Regions from separate parts of the Ensifer sp. genome, predicted to be linked through region 2. Evidence: predicted binding sites of a transcription regulator. Region 2 holds the regulator's gene; the other holds the start of a gene.
What was found. Region 2 encodes PhoB, which activates phosphate uptake and scavenging genes when phosphate is short. Its sites were predicted from a motif close to TGTCATNNANCTGTCAT; they were not measured.
Positions count from the first base shown of each region.

Region 1 (4,387 bases), on a different contig from region 2:
CGCCGCCACGGTGCGGCGATCATCGAGCGCAGCGACGTGCTTGCCCCGCATCGAAAGGATGACCGCTGGGTGCTTGCCACAAGTGCCGGCGATATTAGCACGAAAATGATCGTCAATGCCGCCGGTGGCTGGGCCGATCCCGTCGCCGAACTGTTCGGAGTAGCCCCGATCGGCATCGTTCCGCATCGTCGCACGGCAATCACCGTCGACTTGCCTGACGGCATCGATGCGCTGACCCTGCCGGAAATCAACGAGATCGACGAGGATTTCTATATGAAGCCCGAGGGCGGACGGCTGCTTTCCTCGCCGGCCGACGCAACGCCGTGCGAACCGGCGGATGTCCAGCCCGAGGAAATCGACGTCGCCTGGGCCGCCCACTATGTCGAAGAGGCAACGACTGTACCGGTGCGCCGTGTCTTCAAGAGTTGGGCCGGCATGCGCAGCTTTGCGCCCGACAGGCTGCCGGTCATCGGTTTTGCCCGCGAGCGGCCGGACTTCTTCTGGCTCGCCGGCCAGGGCGGCTACGGCATCCTGACCTCGCCAGCACTCGGCGCACTGGCTGCCAGCCTCATCGTCGGGACAGCGACACCGCATGGCTTCGAAGCGGCCGGCCTCGATCCATCGAAGTTCAGCCCGGTGCGTTTGGAAGCCTAGTTGGCTCGCGGCCCGTGCCGCGGCCAGACGGACAGAATTGGGTGCGCCTGCGATCAAGGAAGCGCGCGACCCGACGACAATCTACGAGATCCGGCCGATTGCGCCCGATGTTCCCACCGCCCAACTGAAATCGCGGCGAAAGCAGCGGCGCCAATGCATAACGGGCTCGCCACATTCCCCGACAGGCCGGCAGGACCGGCCTGAAGGACCGCACCCGCGATGCGACTTCGTCAATCGATCATCGCGACCGCCTCAACCTCAAACAACATGCCGTCGACCGCGAGCTTCGGCACCGGGATCAATGTCTGCGCCGGCAACGTGCCGCCAAACATGTCCATGACCGCCGACGTCAGAACCCCAAGCTTTGACATGTCATGATCGACAACGAAGACCGTGAGTTTGGCGACCTGATCCCGCCGTGCACCGACGGCGTCCAGGGCGGCACCCAGATTGGCATAGGCCTGCTTCACCTGGACAGCGAAATCGGGCGACAGGGCTCCAATGCTGTCCTGCCCACCCTGCCCGGAGATATAGGCCAGCCTGGCGCCGCGCGGCACAATCACGGCCGTGCTGTAGCCGTTCGTCGTCGGATCGTAGAGGTTTTGCGGGTTGACGATGGTCAGCTTGAGATCGTTCTCGTTTGCCGTCGCATGAGCGGCCATTCCCGTTGTCATGATCAATATCCCTCCGATAAGCACATGTTTGATTGCGCGTAACATCATCTTCCCTCGGCTCCGGGAACAGCGAGCGGCCTACGCTCCCGGCCAGTAGTCTTGAACCTCGAACATCGTCGCCATGGTGACTCGTACACCGTACTATTTGATGACATCGTACGACGTACGAGTCAACTGTTCGGAGTCGACATCCCTCGCATTGTCGGGGTAAATCGACGTTCTGGTCGGCAAGGAAGACGGATGGCGGAGAAACCCAGCGGCACTGAGAACAAAAGGCCCCGACGGGCGCGTGCCCCACTGCAGTCTGCACAGGAGCGGAACGGCGAACCGCCGCTGTCTCTACCGCGTATCGTAGCGACTGCGGTCGATCTGCTGGATGCCGAAGGGGTCGACGGGTTGACCATGCGGCGGCTGGCCGATCGCCTGGGCGCAGGCGCGATGAGCCTTTATTGGCACGTCGAGAACAAAGAGAAGGTCTTTGATCTGGCGCTCGACTCGGCGCTTCAATATCCCGCGTCACCGCAAGTGGCTGACACGCTGGACTGGCGAGAGGACGTCGTTCGCCTGCTCGAAGACTGGCGCGTCTGCATGTTGCGCCATCCCTGGTCAGCATCGTTGTTGCCGCGCCGGGCCCTCGGCCCGAATATCCTTGGCCGTCTGGAATTGCTGAGTTCAACGTTATCGAGAGCCGGCGTCGCCGATGCAGACTTGAACGCTGCGATCTGGTCGCTCTGGAATTACGTGATCGGCGCGACCATCACGCGGGCGAATTTCGACCGTACGGACGACGACAGGACCGCTGCGCAGCAGCGCGTGACGGGTCTCAGCGAACGCTACCCGACGATCGAACGCTCCCGGCTGCTGCTCGACAGCGACTGGGACGGCACCTTTCGCAAAGGCCTCGACTTTCTGATCGACGGCATTGCCACAAAAAAGGAATGACCGATCAAGCGTCGTGCACGCCGGTCGTTGCGCAAGGCATATGCTCGCTTTGGGTCAGAGCGACCAGGCCATCCCCGACTTTCACGCGCTGCCCCCCCTCGTAGATGGCATTCTACGCGGGGCCGCCGTTCACATTTGATTAACCCAGCCGGTCCGGCTGTGAACTGTAACAGAACTTACAACAAACTGACATTTCGCTTTCATGAAGCGCCGATATGGCAGGTGTCATACCGATGACCGGTCTCCGCGAAAGAGGACCTGCTAGAAATGTTTCAGTTGAAGAACGTAACCCGCCAGTTCGGCAAGAAGACAGCCGTGAGCTCGGTTACATTCGACATCCCCCAGGGCCAGATGGTCGGGGTGATCGGCCGCTCTGGCGCCGGCAAGTCGACGTTGCTGCGCATGATCAACCGCCTTGTCGATCTGTCCTCCGGCTCGATCGAGTTCGCCGGCACGGAAGTGTCGTCGCTGAGAGGTGCTGCCCTTCGCCATTGGCAGCGCGACTGCGCCATGATCTTCCAGCAGTTCAACCTGGTGCCGCGCCTCGACGTGCTCACCAATGTGCTGCTCGGCCGTCTCAACCACCGCTCGACCGTGCTGAGCATCCTCAACATGTTTACCCGCGAAGAGCGCATCATGGCGATCGGCGCGCTGGAGCGCCTCGGCATCGAGCAGACGGCGCTGCAGGCGGCCGGCACGCTTTCCGGTGGCCAGCAGCAGCGCGTGGCAATCGCCCGCGCCCTGATGCAGCAACCGAAGGTACTGCTCGCTGACGAGCCTATCGCCTCGCTCGACCCGCTCAACGCCAAGATCGTCATGGATGCACTGCGCGACATCAACGAGCGCGACGGCATCACCGTGATCACCAACCTCCACACGCTCGATACCGCCCGCAACTACTGCGAACGCATCATCGGCATGGCCCATGGCCGCGTCGTCTTCGACGGCCAGCCGAAAGACCTGACCGCAGCAGCCGTCGCCGAAATCTATGGCGCCGACACGGGCATCGAGGAATCGATGACATCGACAAGCATCAACATTCCCGCGGCGATCCCGCAGGAACAAACGGCATCTGCCGGCCTCAAGCCGCTGGCGCTGGCCGGCATCTGACGCCCGCCAGGATCGAAGGCCCACGTCAAGGGCACCTCTTTGAAACCGAAAATCATCCGGCACAGCCGGAGAACGGGAGAACCTTATGCTGAAGAAAGCTCTTCTGGGCACTGTCGCCCTGCTCGCCCTCCTCGGTCACGCTCAGGCCGAAGACCTCAAGGAATTCCGCGTCGGCATCATCGGCGGTGAAAACGAAGCCGACCGTCTGCGCAACTTCCAGTGCATCGTCGACAAGCTGCCGGCCGCCATCGGCGTCGAAAAGGTCTCGCTGTTCCCGGCCGCCGACTATGACGGCGTCATCCAGGGCCTGCTCGGCGGCACGCTCGACTACGCCGAACTCGGCGCTTCCGGCTTCGCCAAGATCTACCTCGCCAAGGCCGACGCCGTCGAGCCGATCCTGACAACTGTCCAGACAGACGGATCGACCGGCTACCACTCGATCATGGTCGCCCGCAAGGATTCCGGCATCACCAAGATCGAAGACCTGAAGGGCAAGAAGCTCGGCTTCGCCGATCCGGACTCGACCTCGGGCTACCTCGTCCCGCTCGTCACCCTGCCGGAAGCGATCGGCGCCCCGGTCAAGGAATTCTTCGGTGAGACCGGCTTCGGCGGCGGCCACGAAAACCTCGTGCTCGAAGTCGTCAAGGGCACCTTCGATGCCGGCACGACCTTTGGCTCGGGCGTCGGCGAATTCAAGGACGGCTACACCTCGGGCAACCTGAAGAAGATGGTCGACAAGGGCATCCTCGACATGAACGACCTGGTCGAACTCTGGAAGTCGCCGCTGATCCCGAACGGCCCGATCGTTGTGCGCTCCACCATGAACGACGACATGAAGGCGAAGTTCAAGCAGTTCATGCTCGACCTGCCGAAGACCGATGCCGCCTGCTTCTCCGCCATCCAGGGCGGCGACTTCACCGGCTTCACCGAAGTCAACGCCGACTTCTACAAGCCGATCATCGACGCCCGCAAGGCGACGATCGGCGGTTGATCGCTCGACCAATCAA
Region 1 covers NZ_DALZXU010000002.1:540,796-545,182, forward strand. Annotated here, with positions in the region: gene RTP54_RS15375 (FAD-binding oxidoreductase) at 1-654, shown strand, start outside; gene RTP54_RS15380 (RidA family protein) at 885-1,373, opposite strand; gene RTP54_RS15385 (TetR/AcrR family transcriptional regulator C-terminal domain-containing protein) at 1,569-2,270, shown strand; gene phnC (phosphonate ABC transporter ATP-binding protein) at 2,538-3,380, shown strand; gene phnD (phosphonate ABC transporter substrate-binding protein) at 3,466-4,371, shown strand.
Region 1: the regulator PhoB is predicted to act here: its motif matches at 2,458-2,474, upstream of phnC (phosphonate ABC transporter ATP-binding protein).

Region 2 (4,387 bases):
GCTTCTCATCGGCATGGTCGCCTTCGTCGTCGACTATCCCGGCTCGCCGATGGAGCCGTCGACGGCGCTGCCGGTACAGATCTATATGTGGGCCAACGAAGCGGAACGCGCCTTCGTCGAGCGTACCTCCGGCGCGATCATCATTCTTCTCATCTTCCTCGTCGTCATGAACCTTGGCGCCATTCTGTTGCGACGTCGCTTTGAGCGCCGTTGGTAGTGAGGTAATTACTATGAACATCATGTCAGAAGCAGCAGTCGAGAAAGCCCTGGATCAGAAAATGAACACGGTTCCCTACAAGATGATCGGCAAGGATGTGTCGGTCTACTACGGCGAGAAGCGCGCGCTTTTCGACGTCAACCTCAACATCCGCGAAAATACGGTGACCGCGCTGATCGGCCCTTCGGGCTGCGGCAAGTCGACCTTTCTGCGCACGCTGAACCGCATGAACGACACCATCGAGAACTGCCGCGTCACCGGCAAGATCACGCTCGATGAAGACGATGTCTACGATCCGGCCATCGACGTCGTCGAGCTGCGCGCCCGCGTCGGCATGGTGTTCCAGAAGCCGAACCCGTTCCCGAAGTCGATCTACGACAACGTCGCCTACGGCCCGCGCATTCACGGTCTCGCCCGCACGAAGTCCGAGTTCGACGACGTGGTCGAGACCAGCCTGCAGAAGGCGGGCCTCTGGAACGAGGTGAAGGATCGCCTGCATGAGCCGGGCACCGGCTTGTCCGGCGGCCAGCAGCAGCGCCTTTGCATCGCCCGTGCGGTTGCCGTCAGCCCGGAAGTGATCCTGATGGACGAGCCCTGTTCGGCGCTCGACCCGATTGCGACGGCGAAGGTCGAGGAGCTGATCCACGAGCTGCGCAGCAACTTCACGATTGTCATCGTCACCCACTCGATGCAGCAGGCAGCGCGCGTGTCGCAGCGCACCGCCATGTTCCACCTCGGCAATCTCGTCGAGGAGAACGACACCGACAAGATGTTCACCAATCCGGATGACCAGCGTACCCAGGACTACATCATGGGTCGCTTCGGCTGATCGCCGAAGCTCGCCCCCACCCTGTTTCCTGAACGCGCCCGCAAGGATCAAAGATTATGTCCATGCACATAATGTCCGCCTATGACGAAGAACTGAAATACCTGACGCGCCGCATCTCCGAGATGGGCGGCATTGCCGAGCAGATGGTGGGCGAGTCCGTCCGCGCGCTCGTCAATTCCGATCTCGCGCTGGCGCAGAAGGTCATCTCCGACGACACCATCCTTGATGAAGCCGAGCGCCAGATCGGCGAAAAAGCGATCATCACCATTGCCAAGCGCCAGCCGGTGGCCGCGGACCTGCGCGAAATCATGGGGTCGATCCGCATCGCATCCGATCTGGAGCGCGTCGGCGACCTCGGCAAGAACAACGCCAAGCGCGTGATCGCCGTTGCCGGCTCGGGCATCCCGCGCAAGCTGGCCCGCGGCCTCGAGCATCTGGCCGAGCTTGCGCTGGTGCAGTTGAAGGAAGTGCTCGACGTCTATGCCTCCCGCTCGCCGGAGAAGGCCAACAGCATCCGCGAGCGCGACGAGGAGATCGATGCGATCTACACCTCGCTGTTCCGCGAGCTGCTCACCTACATGATGGAAGATCCGCGCAACATCACGCCCTGCACGCACCTTCTGTTCTGCGCCAAGAACATCGAGCGCATCGGCGACCATGCCACCAACATCGCCGAGACGATCTATTACATGGCGACGGGCGCGCAGCCGGAAGGCGAACGTCCAAAGGACGACAATACGTCGACGCTGGGCGCCGTAAAGGACTAGAGCGCCGTGCGTTCTCAGGAACGCACAAAGGACGCTCCAGCACTTTAATTCTGGAGCATCTTACTGCCCTCGAGTGAAACCACCTGAAGGCAGGATGCTCTGGGCCAGGATAAGTTCGAGTGCCTGCATGTAAACTTCATCCGGTCGCAATTTCGGTTGCGGCCCTGCCTTGTTGCGCCTGTAGCCAACCGTTTTCGCGCATGTCTTTGAAAGCGCGCGGAAGGCTTCAGATGCTGTATGTTCGAGCATCTCCCGGCGTTCGATCGAACACGGGATGCTCTGGGTAAGGAGACGTTACCTGATGCTGCCGAAAATCGCCGTTGTCGAAGACGAAGAGGCCCTGAGCGTCCTCTTGCGATATAACCTTGAAGCCGAGGGCTTCGATGTCGATACGATCCTGCGCGGCGACGAGGCCGAGATCCGCTTGCAAGAGCGCCTGCCGGATCTCCTGATCCTCGACTGGATGCTGCCGGGGGTCTCCGGCATCGAGCTTTGCCGCCGGCTTCGCCAGCGCCCGGAAACCGAGCGACTGCCGATCATCATGCTGACGGCGCGGGGCGAAGAGAGCGAGCGGGTTCGCGGCCTTGCCACCGGCGCCGACGATTATGTCGTCAAGCCGTTCTCTACGCCGGAGCTGATGGCGCGGGTCAAGGCGATGCTGCGCCGTGCCAAGCCGGAGGTTCTCTCGACGCTGCTTCGCTGCGGCGATATCGAGCTCGATCGCGAGACGCACCGTGTGCATCGCCGCACCCGCGAAGTCCGCCTCGGCCCGACGGAATTCCGCCTGCTCGAATTCCTGATGTCGTCGCCGGGCCGGGTGTTTTCGCGCTCGCAGCTGCTGGACGGCGTCTGGGGCCACGATATCTATGTCGACGAGCGCACCGTCGACGTGCATGTCGGCCGCCTGCGCAAGGCGCTGAATTTCTCGAGCATGCCGGATGTGATCCGCACCGTTCGCGGTGCCGGCTACTCGCTCGAAAGCTGAGCCGGCCAATCGGTAGGCAATAAAAAAGGGGCCGGTCGGCCCCTTTTTCTGTACGTGTCTTCGCTCACCTCAGCGTGCGCGGCGGCGCTCGGCGGACGGCTGGTAGGCAAGCCTCGCGTGAAATGTGCAGTAGGGCGAAGCTTCCGGGGAATCGTTGCCGCAGAAATGGAATTCCTCCTTCAGCGGGTCGCCGATCGGCCATTTGCAGGTGCGCTCGGTCAGCTGCGTCAGTTCCAGGCGGCGCGACATCGGCACGACCACATCGGTCTGGACGTGGAAGTCCTGTTCGGCGACGAGATCGACTTCGACCTCTTCCTTGAGGACAAGGGCGCCAGCCGGGCGGGTAACCGTGCGGGTGGTGACGCGCGAGGCGAAGTTCGGGGCGCGCGGCGCCGATGTGGCCGGGCGCGGCTTCGGCCGGGTCGCAGCTGCGGTGCCACCAGCCTTGGCCCTGCCGGGCAGGCTCAGCCGGTGAACCTTGCCGATGACCGCATTGCGGCTGACGCCGCCGAGCTGTGCCGCGATCTGGCTCGCGCTCAGGCCCTCGGACCAAAGCTTCTTCAGTTTCTCCACCCGCTCGTCAGTCCAGTTCATTTCTGCACTCTCCGTTCTCAGCGTTGGCGATGACAGAATCTTTCACCACGCTCCGGCAAGGTTCCGGAGCTGCAACGCGATAACACTTTTGGTGACTAGGTCCGCCGCATGCGTCTAGTAATTGAACGTTAACCTACTGACCGCCGGACTCCGTGGCAAGAGTCCGCGGAATCGCGCCGAATCGATTTCTTGGTTTTCCCCAACTTGCTCGGCGGGCGTTGTATTTTTGCAAGCCCCGCCGAGACGATTTTTTCGTCGCACGGATGAGGGTCGTGCGACCGCACTGCAAGGCTTGGTTTTGTTGACATTGCGCTGCGAAATGGGAATAGTGCCTGCGCCGCCGCAAGGCGGCATTTTTAATTTTTGCCGCGCCCAACATCGCGCGCGGACCGATGCCGATAGCAATGAAGGAGAGGCTCGCCATGACTGCAACCACGCCGCTTTACGACACCTACATGCGTGCGCCGTTGCGTTTCGAGCGAGGAGAGGGCGTCTGGTTGATTGCCGAAGACGGCACGCGCTATCTCGACTTCGCTGCAGGCGTTGCCGTCAATTCGCTCGGTCACGCGCATCCGCATCTGGTCGAGGCGCTGAAGGCGCAGGCCGAGAAGGTCTGGCACCTGTCGAACCTCTATGAGGTTCCGGGCCAGGAGAGCCTGGCGCGCCGGCTGTCGGCCGTGACGTTCGCCGACCGTGTGTTCTTCACCAATTCGGGCGCCGAAGCGCTCGAATGCGCAATCAAGACTGCCCGCCGCTACCATTATGCCAAGGGCAATCCGGAGAAGTTCCACGTCATCACCTTCGAGGGCGCATTCCACGGGCGCACGATCGCCACCGTCGCTGCCGGCGGCCAGCAGAAGTACATCGAAGGTTTTGGCCCGAAGGCGCCTGGTTTCTATCAGGTTCCCTTCGGCGACATCGCAGCCGTCAAGGACGCGATCACCGACGAGACCGCGGCAATCCTGATCGAGCCGATCCAGGGCGAAGGCGGCATC
Region 2 covers NZ_DALZXU010000001.1:471,281-475,667, forward strand. Annotated here, with positions in the region: gene pstA (phosphate ABC transporter permease PstA) at 1-217, shown strand, start outside; gene pstB (phosphate ABC transporter ATP-binding protein PstB) at 231-1,046, shown strand; gene phoU (phosphate signaling complex protein PhoU) at 1,100-1,813, shown strand; gene phoB (phosphate regulon transcriptional regulator PhoB) at 2,115-2,798, shown strand; gene RTP54_RS02315 (GcrA family cell cycle regulator) at 2,868-3,392, opposite strand; gene RTP54_RS02320 (hypothetical protein) at 3,526-3,816, opposite strand; gene RTP54_RS02325 (aspartate aminotransferase family protein) at 3,815-4,387, shown strand, end outside.